Regions from separate parts of the Streptomyces sp. NBC_01341 genome, predicted to be linked through region 3. Evidence: riboswitches for the same ligand, from Rfam matches in the RefSeq annotation. Region 3 holds a riboswitch; each other region holds the start of a gene.

Region 1 (4,165 bases), 4.7 Mb from region 3:
CCTGGTCCGGGTGCAGCGGCTGGCGATCGCCCGCGCCACGGCCCGTGGCCTCGACCCGGACCTGCCGCGCCATCTGACCCGGTCGGTGGTGCTCGACGGGACGGATCGGGCCTGACACCACGTCACGGCATGCCGCGCACCGGGCTCGCACGGAGCCCGGTGCGCGGCCGCGGACGAGCGGCCGGTCAGCCCTCTTCGAAGTGGGCGTCCAGCGCGGCGTCCAGTTCGGCCGTCCACTCCTTGAGGCGGCCCCGGGCGTCGGCCTCGACCTCGGCGTTGAACCACCGGCGGCTCGACAGGTGGACCGTGACGGTGAACCGGCGCCCGAAGCGGCCGGTCGTGACCTCGACCGCACCGATCTCGGACCAGTCGAACTCCGCTTCCTGGTCGTCCAGCCGGAAGCGGACACCCTCGGCGTCCACCCTGATGGATCCACGCCGGTCGCTGACCTCGAAGACAGGGCCGTCGCCGGTCGCGCCCGGCTCGTCCGTGCCCGCCGCGCCGGTGACGGCGGCAGTCCCCTCGTCGTCGTCGGTGACCGCCGTGCCGCTCAGCACCGCGTCGTCGGGACCGGCCGCCCGGTCGCCGGCCGGCTGCTCGACCACGGCGTCCTGGATGTCGGCCGTGTCCTGGACGTCCGTGTCGTCGTGCCCGCCGGCATCCTCCGGTGCCGCGTCGGCCGCCTCCGCATCCGCCTCCGTCCGCGCGGGGGCAGGGGCCGTCAGGCCTGGGATGTACGCCGGGTCTGTCCCCGCGGCGAACTCGGGCTTGGTGTTGGAATCTATGCGCTGCTCCACGGCGGGCAGTATGGACGACGAACCTGTACGAGACCAGTCGACCGCGGCCCGGCAGGCCTGACGCCGCAGCCGGACCACCCGGTGGGGCGGTCCGGCACCTTCGCGCGCCGCCCCCACCCGGCGCCGTACACGAAGGAAGGGTGGTACGGGTTCCGCCGAACCCGTACCACCCTGTGTTCCTGCCCCTGCCTCACACGCCGCGTGCGGGAGGGTTACGCGTCGCCGGAGGCTCAGTAGGCCCCGAAGACGTTGTCGATCGAGCCGTACCGGTCGGCGGCGTAGTTGCACGCGGCCGTGATGTTGGCGACCGGGTCGTAGCTGTCCAGCGACGTGCCGGGCACGTGGTAGGCCTGGAAGGTCGGGTCGATGACCTGCAGCAGACCCTTGGACGGGATGCCCGCAGCGGCGTTCGAGTCCCAGTTGTTGATGGCCATCGGGTTGCCGGACGACTCGCGCATGATGTTGCGGTGGATGCCCTCGTAGCTGCCGGGGATGCCGTGCTCGGCCATGACGGCCAGCGACTCCCTGATCCAGCCGTCGAGGTCGTTCGTGTACGCGGTCCGCTCGGCGGCGGGAACCGCCTGCGCGGCGGGTGCGCCCTGTGCGGCGAGTCCGGTGCTCGCGCGCTCCGAACGGTCCGCGCGGCCGGAAGCCCTGGATTCGGTCTTGGCGGCCTTGTCGGCCTTCGCCGGCTTGTCCGCGGACTTCTTCCCGTGCTTGCCGCCGATGGTCAGCTCGAGGCCGGGGTGAATGAGGTCGGGGTTCGCTCCGACAGCCTTCTTGTTGCCCTCGTAGAGAGCCTTCCAGCCGCCGTGGACAGAATGCTCGCGAGCGATCTTGGCGAGAGTGTCGCCGATGACGACGGAATAGCTCCTGGGCGTGGCGTGCTTTGCGGCAATTCCCTGTGCGGACAGGGCAGTCGACGTCACCGTCTTTTCAGCGGCGGCCGGCTGGGCCGGGGCCGCGAAGGCACCGGTCGCGCCGATCACGGGAAGCGCGAGAGCGACTCCACCCGTGGTCACGGCGATGACGCCGCGCTTCAGCGAACTGGTCCTGGAACGACGGGGCTTGGAAAAAACGGGCATGCTGAATTCCTCTCCGTCGCCTACGAAGTGAGCTGTCGGGTTCGAGCTGGAGATGCCCGGCCGCATGACATGCGACTTCACCCCGAGCCGTCCCGGACACCGGGTCGGCGCTTACTTGGGTCCCCCGCTCCTGCCGTACGAGAAGTGGTCGGGTAACCGGACGGCGGCAGGATTCGGCGTTCCATCCGGAATGAGGGTGACCGTAGGCGAGAAATAGCGAAAGGAACAAGCCCGGAGTAATGATCAAAATTCAAGCGCAAGATCGAATTTCGGTAATTCCTGTAATCCATCGCACACAGCCCCTCCCATCCCTCTTGGCACACAAGGGAACCGGCGGGCCCGTTTCGGCGTCCGGGGGGTTGAGGGTGACGCTGGTCACTGGGTCCGATAAGGGCGATTTGCACCCTCACGAAGGTCCCCAGGTCACACGAAATGGCCTTTTATGGATTACAGGATAAATCCTGCATAACTGAGTAAATCGGTCATAAGGCTCACTGCGGCCTCATTCAGGCATAGGGAGCGCGGTCCCGTGGAACCGATCCCGCATGACCTACACCCCTCAGTTCCCGAACCCGCGGATCACCGTGCTGCCCGTTCAGCCCGGCGACCCGCCGTTCCGCATCGTGGAGATCGACGGAGAGGTGATCGGAACAGCGACCGCTGTGACCGACGTGCTCATCGCCGCGGCCGCGGCCGGAATCCCCGTACACGACCTGGACGACCCGGCCGCCGTCCGGTGGGTGGGTGGCGGAAAGCTCAGCTGGCGGTTGCACTGAGCGAATCGGGGGACGGCACCACCGCGAGGCACGGCGCGATCGCCCGCTCCTGCCGCTCCGGACGCCGGCACGGGACCGCCCGGCGAACCGCACGCTCCCGACGGGCGCGCCCGCCTCCCCCTCCGACGACAGCCACGCCTCCGGTAGGGGGCCTGGCCGTCACTCCTGGCGGAGGCCGGCCCCCGGGGCTGTGGCCCGCAGCAGACCGAGCGTGGTGTCGAGCGCGGCCTCCAGGTGCGTGACCCGGCCGGTGGACATCAGGATGGCCACGCCTCCCTGTACGGCGGCGAGCAGGGCTGCCGCCGTACGATCGGCGTCCAGTCCCGCGTCCATCTCACCGCAGTCCTGCATACGCCGGACACCGCGGCGAAGAGCGGCCTGCCACTGGTCGATCAGCCGACCGGTGAGCACCTGGGCGGCGGGGGTGGTGCGGCCCAGTTCGGTCATCAGCACGCCCAGCGGACAGGTGACGCCCTGCTGCTCGTAACGGCGGAGGACGGCGTCCCGCCAGTCCTGCCACGCCTCCCAGCTGCCCAGGTCACTGAGGTGCGGTTCCTGGTCCTCCAGGACCAGCTCGGCCTCACGCGCGGCGACCGCGAGCAGCAGCTCCTCCTTGCCACCGGGGAAGTAGTGGAAGATCTGACTCTTGCTGGTCGAGGTGCGCGCGCGGATGTCGTCCAGCGTGCTCGCCGCGGCGCCCCCGGCCCGGATCTGCGCCGCGGCGCCCTCGACGATACGACTGCGGGTGGCTGCCCCCTTGGGGGTGAGCCGCTGCTCGGTGGGCTTCATGGGCGGCATCCCGGCACCTCCATTACTGGACTCACAGGTCCATTCTATGGGGCGGGTGCGGTTCCCGGACAGCGGAACCAACATCCCGTACGCCGGCCGCGTCCCGGGCCTCCCGGCCGATGTCACGGTGGTGGCGGACGTCAGGCCATGAGACCGGCGGCCACGGTCGCGCCCAGCTCCCAGCAGGCTTCCTCGTCGGCCTTGCCAGGCTCTCCCGTGAGGGTCACGCCCTCCGCCGCACGCCGCCAGCCGAGGCCGGTGGTGATCGCCTCGATGCCCCGGACGGCGCCGGTGACGTCGTTGCCCCCGTGTACCCAGAAGCCGAAGGGGCGGCCCTTCGTGGCGTCGAGGCACGGGTAGTAGACCTGGTCGAAGAAGTGCTTGAGGGCTCCGGACATGTAGCCGAGGTTCGCGGGTGTTCCGAGCAGATAGCCGTCGGCGGCGAGCACGTCGGACGCCGTGGCGGAGAGCGCCGCCCGGCGCACGACCCGTACACCCTCGATGTCGTCCGCGGTCGCCCCCGCGACGACGGCTTCGAACAGCGCCTGGCAGTTGGGCGACGGGGTGTGATGCACGATCAGCAGAGTGGCCACACCCCCGAACCCTGCCGCTCTCGGCAGACCTACGCAAACCGAGGTCCCCGGCCCCCGCCGGGGACCTCGGTCTCCCGGCCGTCAGGCCGCGGCGCGGAAGCCGCGCAGGCGGATCGTGCCCGGCG
Region 2 (4,165 bases), 2.9 Mb from region 3:
GGACCGCGCCCGGGGCAGGGCTGCCGCCCGCGCGGTCGCCGAGTACGAGTCGTTCGCGACGTCCCTGGCCATGCTCCGCCGACGGGCACGCCACGACGGCGCGGGCGCCGACTTCGCCGTCCGCGAGCAGGAGTTGCTGCACCATCTGTGGCAGCGTCGGGAGATCGCGGGACCCGCTCTGGGGTACGCGGCGCACATGACGGGCCGGACGCGCGCCCACGTGTCGCCCCCGCAGGCACCGTTCCCCCGCCGGCTCCCCCACGGCGCCCCGGCTCCCCGGCAGATCCCGGCGCCGCACCGCCACTACGGCGGCTACAACCCCTATCTGGAGCACGGCCCCCGTGCCGCTCCGCCCACCGGGACTCCGCCGGGGTGAGGGGCCCGTCCGGACCGGCGCGGCCCGGACGGTTGGTGCCGGATCCTCAGGCCGAGGCCTCGGTGAGCTCTGCCAGCTGGCCCTCGGTCAGTTCGAGCCCGGCCACCGCCACGAGTGCGGGCAGCTGGCCGACCGTGCGGGCCGAGGCGATCGGTGCGGCCACGGTCGGCCGGGACGCCAGCCAGGCCAGCGCCACCGTGGCGATCTCGGCGTCGTGCTCCTGGGCCACCTTGTCGAGCGCCCCGAGCACCTTGCGGCCGCGCTCGGTCTCCAGGTGCTTCCCCGCGCCTTCGGCCCGCGCGCTCCGGACGGCCGTCCCCGGCCGGTACTTGCCGGTGAGGAAGCCCGAGGCGAGCGCGAAGTACGGGACGGCGGCGAGTCCCTCGGCCGCCGCGGTGTCCTGGAGCGCGCCTTCGTAGGTGTCGCGCGAGACGAGGTTGTAGTGCGGCTGCAGAGCGACGTAGCGGGCGAGGCCCTCGCGCTCCGAGAACTCCAACGAGGCCTTGAGCCGCTCCGGGCTGATGTTGGACGCCGCGATCTCCCGGACCTTGCCGGCCTTCACCAGCTCGTCCAGGGCGCCGATGATCTCCTCGACGGGGACCGTCTCGTCGTCGAAGTGCGTGTAGTAGAGGTCGATGTGGTCGGTACCGAGCCGGCGGAGCGACGCCTCGGCCGCCCCCTTGATCGTGGTCGCCGACAGCCCCTTGTACTCCGGGTGGGCTCCGCCCTTGGTCGCGACGACGACATCGTCCCTGCGGGAACGGCCGGACAGCCACGCACCGATGAGCGTCTCCGACTCACCGCCTTCGTTGCCCGGGACCCAGGCCGAGTAGGCGTCAGCGGTGTCGATGAAGTTGCCGCCCGCCTCCGTGTACGCGTCGAGGACGGCGAAGGTGGTGTCCCGGTCGGCGGTCCAGCCGAAGACGTTGCCGCCGAGAGCGAGAGGGAAGACCTTCAGGCCTGAGTTTCCGAGCGGGCGCAGTGATGTCATAGCCGGGCTCAACACATGGGCGGAGCCACATATTCCGATCCCGGCGGCCGCCCGCTCTCGGAGTGCGGGGCCGGCGGCCCTGGCGTCGGGGGGTTGTGCGCCAGGGCCGCCGGGGTCTCGAAGTGCGCCGTGTGCCGGCGCGGGCACTCAGATCGAGAGGCCCTTGCCGCGCAGCCAGCTCATCGGATCGACGCCCGAGCCGTCCGCGGTGTGGATCTCCAGGTGCAGGTGCGGCCCGGTCACGTTGCCGGTCGCTCCGACCCGGCCGATGGTGTCGCCGGTGGTGACCTTCTGGCCGGCGGTGACGTCCATCGAGGACTGGTGGCAGTACCAGACCTCGGTGCCGTCGTCGAGCTGAAGGACCGTGCGGTAGCCGTAGGAACCTGACCAGCCCGCCGACTTCACCGTGCCGCTGTGCACGGCCTTGACCGGCGTACCGGTGGGAGCGGCGAAGTCGAGACCGGTGTGGTAGCCGGAGGACCACATCGAACCGGCCTGACCGAAGGTCGAGGTGATGGTGTACGAGGAGGTCGGGACGGCGTAGCTCAGGGCGAGCTTGGCGAGACGCTCGGCCTCGGCCTTCTTCTTCGCCGCCTCTTCGTCCGCCTTCTTCTTCGCGGCGGCCTTCGCCTCGGCCTCGCTCTGCTGCTTGGCCGCCTGGGCCGCGGCCTCCTCGGCCGCCGCCTTCTCCTGCGTGGCTTTGGCTTCGGCCTCGGCCCCGGCCTGCTGCTGCTCGGCCTGCTGGAGGATGCGGGCGCGCAGCGCCTCGCCGGCGTCCGTGGTGCCCTGCTCGGCCTCGGCAGCGGTGATGCCGGCCGTGGTCAGCGGGGAGGAAGCGGTGACCGTGCCCTGATCCGCGTCGTCGGAGAGGTAAGCACCCACGCCGGGAAGGGACTTGGCGTCGGGAAGATTGTCCGCGATGGAATCGGGAAGGGAGATGGAGACCGGCGGTTTGCTCTGCGCGGTGGCCATGCCTCCCGCGCCGACGGCCGCGATGACACCGACGCCGAGGACGGTGGAGCTACGGGCGAGACCACGCTGTTTGGCCACGCGGTGCCTGCCGCGCACGGGACGGATGGACTCCTCGGTGGGGTTCCATTCCTCCCACGTCCTGCCCTGATCACCGGGACTGACGGGCCTGAAGGGTGCCGGAGCCTCGGGGGCAGGCTGATTTGACGCCACGTGGGCGCACTCCTTTCCTTCCTTCTCGCCTACCGGGTTAGCTGACGGGTTCGGAGCAGGAAGGTCTCCTACGGACCCCTTCGTCCCTCGCGGGAGTCAGGCGTCCGATTCACCCCATGTAGGTGGTTCCCCGGTTCCCTTGCGGGATTCGGCACTGCGCACGGTGCCGCCTCTGGCGACGACTGGGACAACCGCGCTGCGTTATCGAACGTTAATAGACATGCGGGTCCGATTCCAAGCTGTTCCCACAGATCGTTCATGACTCTGGCCTGGACTTTCAGGGGTCAATCGCCCCCAAACGGGCGAGTTGCACACCCCTCACGCACACCACGGTTTCTGACGTTTCGTCAAATGTTATGCACAGCGACGTCTTCTGATTACGGACGGTCGTCTTCGGTCATTCACGGTACCGCCCCACGATCTTCACCGTCTTCCGCCGCTCCTGCTGCCCCCTGGACGGCCGCCCGACCGCGAGCAGTGCGAGGTCGTCCGTCGACCGGCCCCCCGTGTGCAGCCGGACGTCATCGGTGAGGGCCGAGAGCAGTTCCTCCGGTCCCGGGAAGAGCCTGCCGCGCAACCGGGCCGCCGGGTCGTAGAAGACCCCGTCGGCGTCCCGCGCCTCCGAGAGCCCGTCGGTGAACGCCAGGAAGGTGGCCCCCGCCGGCAGCGGCCACTCGTCCGCACGGTCCGGCCACACGTCGAGGCCCATGCCGAGCGGCAGGGCCGGCTCGGTCGGCCGCAGGACGTCGAGCGCGCCGTCCGCGTGGAGCACGAGCGGCTCGGGGTGGCCCCGGTTGACGACCCGCAGCGTGTCGGCGCCCGCCGGGATCTCGGCGAGCACGGCCGTCACGAACCCCTCCATCGAGTCCAGTCCGCCGCGCCGCGTGCTCTCCCGTGCCAGCGCCCGCTCCAGCCGCTGGACCACGCCCTCCAGCGAGCGCTCCTGCTCGGCCGCCTCACGGAAGGCGCCGATCACGACGGCCACCGCCGCCACCGCGTCCAGGCCCTTGCCCCGTACGTCCCCGACCACCAGCCGCACCCCGTACGGCGTGTCCGCGACCGCGAACAGGTCGCCGCCGACGAACTCGTCGGCCTGCGCGGCCTCGTAGCGCGCCGCGACCTGCATACCGCCGATCCGGTCCTCCGGCACGGGGAGCACCGCGCGCATCGCGGTCTCCGCGATGACCCGCGCCGAGGCCAGCTGCTCGTTGCCGCGCTGTACGACCCGGTTGATGACGAGCGAGAGCGCGGCGACGGTGACGAGGGTGAGCAGGTCCGTGAGGGGGGCGACTTCGGCGAGCACGCCGTCGGAGGCACGGATGGCGAGGACGACGAGGATCGCGGCCACACCGGTTCGGATCGTGGAGGCCAGCGAGAAGAAGGGGGCGGCGATCAGCGGCGCCGCGGCGAAGAGCGGCACCGCGGAGACCTCGGGCGGGGTCGTGACGTCGCAGACCACTCCGGCACAGATCATCAGGGTGGGCAGCAGACGCACGAGCCTGCGTGCGCGCGCGTTCCCCTGGGCGCGCCCCTGCCGTTCGTCCCGCTTCCCCACCTGTACACCCCTGCCCGGTCCGCCCACGGCTGCGGACGGTACCGCGCCCCGACCCGGCCGG
Region 3 (4,165 bases):
CCTCCCTCCGTTGTACGGAGAGCCGACCCCTTCAGGGGCGGCTCGGAAAGTGGCCAGTGTGGCGCCCGGTCAGTGCTCGCGGGGCATGGTTCACCGGAATGGGCGACAGATATATGCATATCTTGGTGGATCGCGGTTACGGACGGCTCGGGGGATGGCAGTCTGGCGCGAACCACAATCCGGACCGGTCGCGGACCGGTCGGGGCGGGAAGGGACGACGACGCCATGGCAGACCATCAGGAAGCAACCGTCACCTTGCCGAGCGACCCGGTCTCGGTGTCCGCGGCCCGCCGCTATGTCGCGCGGGTACTCACCGAGTGGGGCCTGGCCGAGGGCAGCGACCTGGCCGAGGCGGTCAGGCTGATCGTCTCGGAACTGACCACCAACGCCGTCCAGCACACCTTTGGCCTGTCACCCACGTTCACCGTCGACCTCCGGCTCGACCGGGACGAGGAGCTTTGTCTGGGCGTGACGGACAGCCACCCCCGTTGGCCGCAGAAGCTGCCCGCGGCGGTCCGCCAGGACAACGGCCGGGGCATGGTGATCATCCGGTCCCTCGCCAAGGAGTGCGGGGGGAGACTCAGCGTCATCCCCACCCCCGACGGGGGCAAGACCGTGTTGATCGCCCTTCCCTGGGCTGTTCCGGCGCAGGCCTGACATCGGCTCACGGCATGCCGGTCCTGCCGGAACCGCTCCGCAGCGGCGTCGGCAGGGTGGTGGCAGCCGCGGTGTTCTCCTGACCCGGTGCGCCACCGAGGCCGTCCGGGGGAACCCGGCGTGAGATCCCTGACCAACGTCTGACTCCGAAGACGGCCGCACTCTTCCTGAGCATGCTGCCCACGTTCGTGCCCGGCGGCAGGCTTCCCTGCCGAGGACGCAGTTGCTCGCCCTGGTGGTCGTCCTGCTCGCGCTCGTCCGGTTCCCGGCCGTGGCCCGGCACGAGGAACGTCTCGGCAGGTGGCTGCGCCGGCCGCGTACCACCCGCGACATCGAGGGCGGCAGCGGCGCGGCGCTCACCGCGCTGGGACTCGTGCTGGTGGCCGGGCCCCTGCTGCACTGATCCAGGTGGGAAGCGGCGCCGGCGCGCGCGGGGGTCGGCACCGGGCGGACGCAGGTGTCAGCGGACCCTCCCGTACCAGACGCTGTTCGACCAGATCTTCTCCAGCCGCACCAGTGCCCCGGTCTTCGGCGAGTGCCAGATCCGGCCGCTTCCGGCGTAGATCCCGACGTGGTAGACACCGCGCCCCGCGTGAAAGAAGACCAGGTCGCCGCGTTTCCGCTGCGACCTGGAGATATGGCGGGTCTTGTTGTACTGCTGTTGCGCCGTGCGGGGTAGTTTCTTGCCCGCCTTCCGATACGAGTAGAGCGTCAGCCCGGAGCAGTCGAACCGGTGCGGACCCGTGGCGCCGTATCTGTAGGGCGCGCCCTTCTTGGAGGCGGCGATGTCGAGAGCCCTCGCCGAATGGCTGGCGGCCTCGGCGTCGTCGACGAAGCCGGGAGCCAGCATCGTGGTGCTTACAGCGAATGTGAGAACCGAGGCCGTACTGACCCGGGCGAACAGAGACGGGACATGAACCTGCGCAGTCATGCGCAACCCTTCGTCAGCCGCCTGTGAAGGATGACCTGTCGGGTTCGGGCTGGCGAAGTTGCCCGGCCGCACAAGGCGGCTTCACCCCGAGGGTCGTCCGGATGTCCGGGCGGCCCGTTGTGCTCGGGTCCTCCACTCCTGCCGATCCACTTCTGTCGACCAGGCATCCGGACAGCGGCAGGACTCGGCGTCCGCCCGGACCGCCCCGCCGCGGCGGCGGGGGCTTGTCGTCCAGGGGATCTTTACGCACGCACTGGCGGATTTCCTCACTGAATCCGCGATATGTGAGAGTCGTCACCACTGATCCGTTCGGGTGGACGGGGCGGATCCGGGGACCCTGCGGCCGGGCCGGACCAGCCCCGTACCAGCGGTGGAACGACTGATTCCGTTCCTTGTCCGCGCTGCTTGCGCAAGTTGGGCTGTCCCTCGGGCGGGGGATCTTCTACGCCGAACGAGCGAGGAAAACTCATCGGCTCGTCGGGCGTGTCGGGAAGGGCACCGAAGGGGAGCCGCAAGCCGGGGGAGTCGAGCGCCGTGGTGCTCAGCCGGACGGCTCGGGCGGTACGCCTACCCGCCCGGCCCGCCGCTCCCCGTCCAGCAGTCGCAGCGCCCTGGCCGGCGTCTCCGCGTGGATCCGGGACTCACCCCGCTCGTGCATCAGCGTGAGCGCGTCGCGCAGGGCGACCGCCCGGGAGGCGAGCGCCTGTGCCGCCCTCAGGGCCCCGTAGGTATCGCCGTCGCGAGCGGGATTGATACGGCCGAGTTGGTCGAGCGCCTCGAGGTAGCAGTCGATGAACTCGGCCTCGGCGCGGGTCAGTGCGGGCAGCGGCGGGAACTGGGGTGGGAGCATCGCTGGTTCACCTCGCGGGGTGCGGCGGCCGGGACGGCATGCGGTTCTCCATGACGTGGTCCACCAGCCCGAATGCCAGGGCGGCCGGCTGTCGGGAAGGGAATGGTGTCCCGTTCGATGGCGGCTCGCGTGCCTGGATCCCGGGATCCGAAGGCTGTCCCCGCCCGGCTCCTCCGGAGCGGGTTGCTCAATGGCTACCCGGGTGCCGGGCAGCGCATGTCGGAGGCCGGGGCCGCCCGCCGCCGGCAGCACCGGAACTTGCTTGCCTGAGGCAGACCGTAGTCACGGCGAGGTCCTTGACTTCGGGCGAGGGCGGACGGCGCCGATTCGGGATCGTCGCGGAGCCCCGCGGCCGCGAGCGGGACGAGTGACCGGGGCACCCGCGCGGCCGAAAGGGAAAGCCGCGCCCTCCGCCGCTCGGGCGGGGAGGACGCGACGTGGCGCGGCGTGCAGGTTGTTCAGGTGAGCGCGGGCTCGGGCGTGCGGTCGGCGGCCTCGGTATGCGGTGCCGGGTCGTCGCGGTGCCTGCGCCCGCCCACCAGTACGGCGGTCAAACCGAGAACGGCCCAGAGGGCGAGAGTCAGCGCCGGTCCGCCCGCCGCGTGACCGTCGAAGAAGGCGGCCGACCTCAGCAGTGAGCCGCCCGCGCCGGGTGGCAGCCACTGGCCGAGGGTGCCGACAGGTGCGGGGAGCAGTTCGGGGGCGCTGGTCACGCCGGCATGCCGGTCACCGATGTCGTCGCCGCGCCGGACACCGACCCCCGCGGCAGCGCGCTCGGCGCGAGCACCCTCCCGCTCGTGGCGACCGCCATGGCCGACAGCTGGCTCGGCGTGATCACCGGCGACTGGTGGGCGGAGGCGGGCGTCGTCGGGCTCACCGTGGTGGCGATCGGCTCGACGGTGGCGGGGTTCGCCGCCCTGCTGGGCACCCCTGGCATCGGCCTGAGGGCACTGCTGATGGTGCTGCTGGGCAATCCGTTCTCCGGCCCCGCCGGGTGCGGATGCCGCCACCGCCCCGGTCGGCAACTGCGAGACGACCGGGCTCGCGGCCGAGGCGGTGAGCAGCCGCGGGCCCTGGGCGGTGACCACGACCGCCCCGTATACGACCCGGTTCTCGATCGCGGTGCGGGCCGCGGTCTCGTCCTCGTACCGGTGGATCTCGAAGGCTCCTTCCTCCCGCTCGAACCGCTCCTGCAGCTGATCGACGGCCGGCGCCGCACCTGCTATGCCGACGGGCAGGTCGCGCGGCGCGATACGGGCGGCGGGCCACGCGAGGGCCCAGAGCGCGAGCGCGACGATCAGAGGGACGAGCAGCACGGTGGCAGCCCCCGGCGGTGGTCGGGCTGTCGGCGGGGGCTGTCTACCGCTACTTCGCGGGGAAGGACGATCCCATCGCGGCCATCGCCGACGAGGCGTTCGGCGCCATCCGGCACGCCTTCGCGGACGCCGCCCAGGTCACCCCGCCGCCCACCCCGGACGTGCTCCTGGGCAGAGTGCTGCGCGCGTTCCTGGCGGCGCAGTGAGCGGCTGTCCAAAGCCTTCGGTGACGGCTACGCCGGCATGCGCGTGGGCTGGGCGACGCTGGTGGAGGCCTATCGTGCGGCCGGCATCATGCACGCCGACGTCTCCCCCGACGACGTCGCCCGCACGATGATCGCCACCGCCCAGGGATTCATGGTGCAGGAAGCACTGTTCGGCGGGGTCGAGCCCGAGGTCCTGGAGAACGGC
Region 4 (4,165 bases), 4.5 Mb from region 3:
CTCGAGGAGCTCCCGGAGACCGTCTGATCCCGGCCGGAATTCTCTCTGCGGAAAAGCCGCGGCGCCCCCACCGGGCTCTGCGGCTTTTCTGTTTCCCGAACTGCCGGGAACCAGCCCCGGAAAAGCGGATCAAGGCAGCAGGAAGAAAGCCCTTCGACAATTGCCCTCTTTGTATACGGTGCAATTGTTAATGACGGACTCCCGCGATGTTTACGTGGTGTTGCGAAGTCCTCACCCGGGCTCCGCCCGCCGCCCGGTCGGGCCGGTCCGTGCGGCGCAGCCGGTGGGCCGCCGTGACCCGCTCGGCGTGCTGGACGGCGAGCGCCCTGGCCCGTTCCGCGTCCCCGCGCGCCACGGCGTCCACGAGGGCACCGTGCTCGGCCCAGGATTCCGCGGGCCTGGCCGGCTGCTCGACGGCGTACATCCAGGCGATCTTGTGCCTCAGCTGCGTGAGCAGCGCGATCAGGGCGGGGCTGCCCGACGCCTGGGCGAGCGTCTCGTGGAACCAGCCACCGAGCGAGCGCAGGTCCTCCCCCTCGCCCCGCCGCACCCTCTCCTGCCCCAGCCTGACCAGGCCCCGGAGCACCTTCAGGTGCGCGTCGGTACGTCGCCGGGCCGCACGCGCGGCGCCCAGCGGCTCCAGCAGCATCCGGATCTCCAGCAGGTCGGCCGCCTCCTGCTCCGTGGGTTCGGCGACACAGGCACCGGCGTGCCGACGGGTGACGACGAACCCCTCGGACTCCAGGGTGCGCAGTGCCTCGCGCACAGGGACACGGGAGACGCCGTAGCGGCGCGCGAGCACCTCCTCGGTGAGGCGGCTGCCGCGCTCGAAGACACCGGAGACGATGTCGTCACGGATTGCCGTGCATACCGAATGCGCGGGAATGCGCATGTCCGAACCTCCGCCTTAATCCCCGCGAAACGCGGCCGATCGACGCCTGTTCTGTGACTCTATTGCAACCGGTCGGAATTTCCGACGGCGGGGTGGAATCCATGGATATCTTTTGGCCGGAAGGCAGTTCCGCGCGGCTCGGATGCGCCGTGCCGCGGGGCACGGCGAAGGCCCCGGCGCGATGCCGGGGCCTTCGTCGGAGCGGTGCGTGCGGGCGAACGGGGCGGACCCGGGGTCAGACCTGGACGCCGTGGGCGCGGAGGTAGGCGACGGGGTCCATGTCGGAGCCGTACTCGGGGGTGGTGCGGGCCTCGAAGTGCAGGTGCGGTCCGGTGGAGTTGCCGGTCGACCCGGAGAGGCCGATCCGCTGCCCCGAGCCGACGCTCTGGCCGACCGAGACGCCGATCGAGGAGAGGTGGCCGTACTGGGTGTACGTGCCGTCCTTCATCCTGAGCACGATGTTGTTGCCGTACGCGCCGCCCCAGCCGGCCTCGACGACCGTGCCGGCACCGACGGCGACGACGGAAGTGCCGGACGCGGCCTGGAAGTCCACGCCGGAGTGGGTGCCGGAGGACCAGAGCGCGCCGCCGGACTTGTAGCCGGTGGTGACGTGCGAACCGGCGACCGGGAGGTGGAAGGCGTTGAGACGGGCGCGCTCGGCGGCGCGTGCGGCACGCGCCTTCTCCTCACGGGCCTCCTTGGCGCGGGCCTCCGCCTTGCGCTTGGCCTCGGCCTTCGCCTTCGCGACCTCCGCCTGGTGCTGCTGGGCCTGCGCCTGGGCCTCGATCTGCGCGGCAAGGCTCATGTCGAGGGCGACGGTCTGCGCCAGACCGGTGCCGCTCGCGGTGACCTCGGAGTCCGCGGCGAGCGCCGGGGATGCTGTGGCGCCGATGACACCGGTGGTGGCCAGGGCCGCGATGCCGGCGACCCGGGCGCTCCTGCGCGTCAGGCGGCTCGGGGCACGGTGCTTCCCGGTGGCACGGATGAACGCCATGAAGTGGCTGGTCCTTTCCTTCCTTCTCGCCTACCGGGTTAGCTGACGGGTTCGGAGCAGGAAGGTCTCCTACGGGCCCCTCTCGTCTCGCGCGAGACGCAGGGATCCGATTCACCCCAGGGACTTCGTGGGTCCCCGGCTCCCCAGGCTCGCGCCTGACGGGGACTCGGCGATGACTGTCCGGCGCCGCGGTCGCGGCTCGGGTCCGACGGACAGCCGAGCCGACGCTAGGACGGGCCCCTCCCCCTCACCAAACGGAAAGGGTCTTTTGTCGGACATCCCACAGGATGAACACGCACTTCTCTTGATAAATCAGACAAAAGACAGGACCCCGGCGGAGTGTCCGCCGGAGTCCTGAATGTGGCGGACCGTCAGCCGCTGACGACCGACACCTCGCCGATGCCCAGCGCCCTGACGGGGTCGGCGATCTGCGCGGCGTCGCCGACCAGCACGGTGACCAGACGGTCGACGGGGAAGGCGTTGACCACCGCGGCGGTCGCCTCGACCGTGCCCGTATCGGCCAGGCGCGCGTACAGCGTGGCCTGGTAGTCGTCCGGGAGGTGCTGCTCCACCTGGTCGGCGAGGGTCCCCGCGACGGAGGCCGCCGTCTCGTATTTCAGCGGGGCCACGCCCACGAGGTTCTGCACGGCGGTCTCACGCTCGGCGTCGGTGAGCCCCTCGGCCGCGAGGGTGCGCAGGACCTTCCACAGGTCGTCGAGCGCCGGCCCCGTCGACTCCGTGTCCACCGAGCCGCTGATGGCCAGCATCGCCGCGCCCGTGGGTCCGGAGGACGAACCGGGACCTGTCGAGCGCAGTACCTGGCCGAAGGCCCGGACGCCGTAGGTGTAGCCCTTCTCCTCGCGCAGCACGCGGTCCAGCCTGGAAGTCAGGGTGCCCCCCAGGCAGTACGTGCCGAGGACCTGGGCGGGCCACACGCTGTCGTGCCGGTCGGCACCGATCCGCCCGATGAGGAGCTGGGTCTGCACCGCCCCGGGACGGTCCACGATGACCACACGTCCGGTGTCGTCCGCGGTGATCGGAGGCACCGGGCGTGCCCGGACCGAATTGCCGGACCAGTCGCCGACGGTTTCGGCGAGCAGTTCGTCCAGGTCGATGCCGGTGAGGTCGCCGACGACGACGGCGGTCGCGGTGGACGGACGGACGTGGGCGTCGTAGAAGGCACGGACGGCCGCGGCGTCGATGCGCCGCACCGTCTCCTCGGTCCCCTGGCGCGGACGCGACATCCGGGCGGTCGCCGGGAAGAGCTCCTTGGAGAGCTGCTTCGCCGCCCGCCGGGCGGGGTTGGCCTGCTCGTGGGGGATCTCGTCGAGCCGGTTGCCCACCAACCGCTCGATCTCGCTCTCCGCGAAGGCCGGGGCCCTCAGCGCCTCGGCGACCAGGCCGAGCGCCTTGGCGAGCCGGGAGACCGGGACCTCCAGAGAGACGCGGAGACCCGGGTGGTCGGCGTGGGCGTCCAGTGTGGCGCCGCAGCGCTCCAGCTCGGCCGCGAACTCCTCCGCGGAGCGCTTGTCCGTGCCTTCGGACAGCGCGCGGGCCATGATCGTGGCCACACCGTCGAGGCCCTCGGGCTCGGCGTCCAGCGGCGCGTCGAGGAAGATCTCCACGGCGACGACCTGCTGGCCGGGGCGGTGACAGCGCAGCACGGTCAGGCCGTTGGGCAGTGCGCCCCGCTCGGGCGCGGGGAAGGCCCAGGGCCTGGCCTCGCCGGCGGTCGGCTGCGGGTGGTACTCCATCGCTACTCCAGTCACGGCGGCGTCGGTCACTTGTCGGCCCCCTCGTGCGCGTCGTTGCCGTCCGTCTCGTCCGCCGGTTCGACCGGCTCGTAGACCAGGACGGCACGGTTGTCGGGCCGCAGATGGGCCCGGGCAGCGGCCTTGACCTCGTCGGCGGTCACGTCCAGCACGCGGCCGACCGCGGTCAGCGCGAGCTGCGGATCGCCGAACAGAACGGCGTACCTGCACAGTTCGTCGGCACGGCCGGAGACCGTGCCGAGCCGGTCGAGCCACTCGCGCTCCAACTGTGCCTGCGCGCGTTCCATTTCCTCCGGGGTGGGGCCCTCCTCGGCGAAGCGGGCCAGCTCCTCGTCGACCGCCTCCTCGATCCGCGGGACCTCGACGCCGCCGGACGTCTTGACGTCCAGCCAGCCCAGCGAGGGTGCGCCGGAGAGCCGGAGCAGCCCGAATCCCGCGGCCACGGCCGTGCGGTCGCGGCGGACCAGGCGGTTGTGCAGGCGGGACGACTCGCCGCCACCGAGCACG

Evidence for each region. A riboswitch is a leader RNA that binds a small molecule or an ion and turns the genes downstream of it on or off. The one in region 3 is predicted to bind cyclic di-AMP.
Region 1: another riboswitch for cyclic di-AMP. It lies ahead of OG206_RS07455 (LysM peptidoglycan-binding domain-containing protein); the one in region 3 lies ahead of OG206_RS28175 (C40 family peptidase).
Region 2: another riboswitch for cyclic di-AMP. It lies ahead of OG206_RS15455 (M23 family metallopeptidase); the one in region 3 lies ahead of OG206_RS28175 (C40 family peptidase).
Region 4: another riboswitch for cyclic di-AMP. It lies ahead of OG206_RS08005 (M23 family metallopeptidase); the one in region 3 lies ahead of OG206_RS28175 (C40 family peptidase).

Annotation. Positions count from the first base shown of each region.
Region 1 covers NZ_CP108364.1:1,727,545-1,731,709, forward strand. Annotated here, with positions in the region: gene OG206_RS07445 (SIS domain-containing protein) at 1-115, shown strand, start outside; gene OG206_RS07450 (hypothetical protein) at 186-797, opposite strand; gene OG206_RS07455 (LysM peptidoglycan-binding domain-containing protein) at 1,028-1,882, opposite strand; cyclic di-AMP (ydaO/yuaA leader) riboswitch at 1,885-2,071, opposite strand; gene OG206_RS07460 (hypothetical protein) at 2,428-2,658, shown strand; gene OG206_RS07465 (TetR/AcrR family transcriptional regulator) at 2,818-3,456, opposite strand; gene OG206_RS07470 (flavodoxin family protein) at 3,588-4,040, opposite strand; partial or broken gene OG206_RS07475 (HAD-IC family P-type ATPase) at 4,125-4,165, opposite strand, start outside.
Region 2 covers NZ_CP108364.1:3,525,387-3,529,551, forward strand. Annotated here, with positions in the region: gene OG206_RS15445 (PrsW family intramembrane metalloprotease) at 1-376, shown strand, start outside; gene OG206_RS15450 (aldo/keto reductase) at 423-1,367, opposite strand; gene OG206_RS15455 (M23 family metallopeptidase) at 1,515-2,549, opposite strand; cyclic di-AMP (ydaO/yuaA leader) riboswitch at 2,561-2,713, opposite strand; gene OG206_RS15460 (PP2C family protein-serine/threonine phosphatase) at 2,947-4,104, opposite strand.
Region 3 covers NZ_CP108364.1:6,386,382-6,390,546, forward strand. Annotated here, with positions in the region: gene OG206_RS28160 (ATP-binding protein) at 226-657, shown strand; gene OG206_RS28165 (hypothetical protein) at 665-832, opposite strand; partial or broken gene OG206_RS28170 (LysE family translocator) at 798-1,060, shown strand; gene OG206_RS28175 (C40 family peptidase) at 1,118-1,588, opposite strand; cyclic di-AMP (ydaO/yuaA leader) riboswitch at 1,592-1,764, opposite strand; gene OG206_RS28180 (hypothetical protein) at 2,130-2,438, opposite strand; gene OG206_RS28185 (ABC transporter permease) at 2,897-3,754, opposite strand; partial or broken gene OG206_RS28190 (TetR/AcrR family transcriptional regulator) at 3,775-4,165, shown strand, end outside.
Region 4 covers NZ_CP108364.1:1,883,142-1,887,306, forward strand. Annotated here, with positions in the region: gene OG206_RS07995 (HPr family phosphocarrier protein) at 1-27, shown strand, start outside; gene OG206_RS08000 (GntR family transcriptional regulator) at 188-892, opposite strand; gene OG206_RS08005 (M23 family metallopeptidase) at 1,128-1,886, opposite strand; cyclic di-AMP (ydaO/yuaA leader) riboswitch at 1,900-2,068, opposite strand; gene OG206_RS08010 (M16 family metallopeptidase) at 2,258-3,640, opposite strand; gene OG206_RS08015 (M16 family metallopeptidase) at 3,667-4,165, opposite strand, start outside.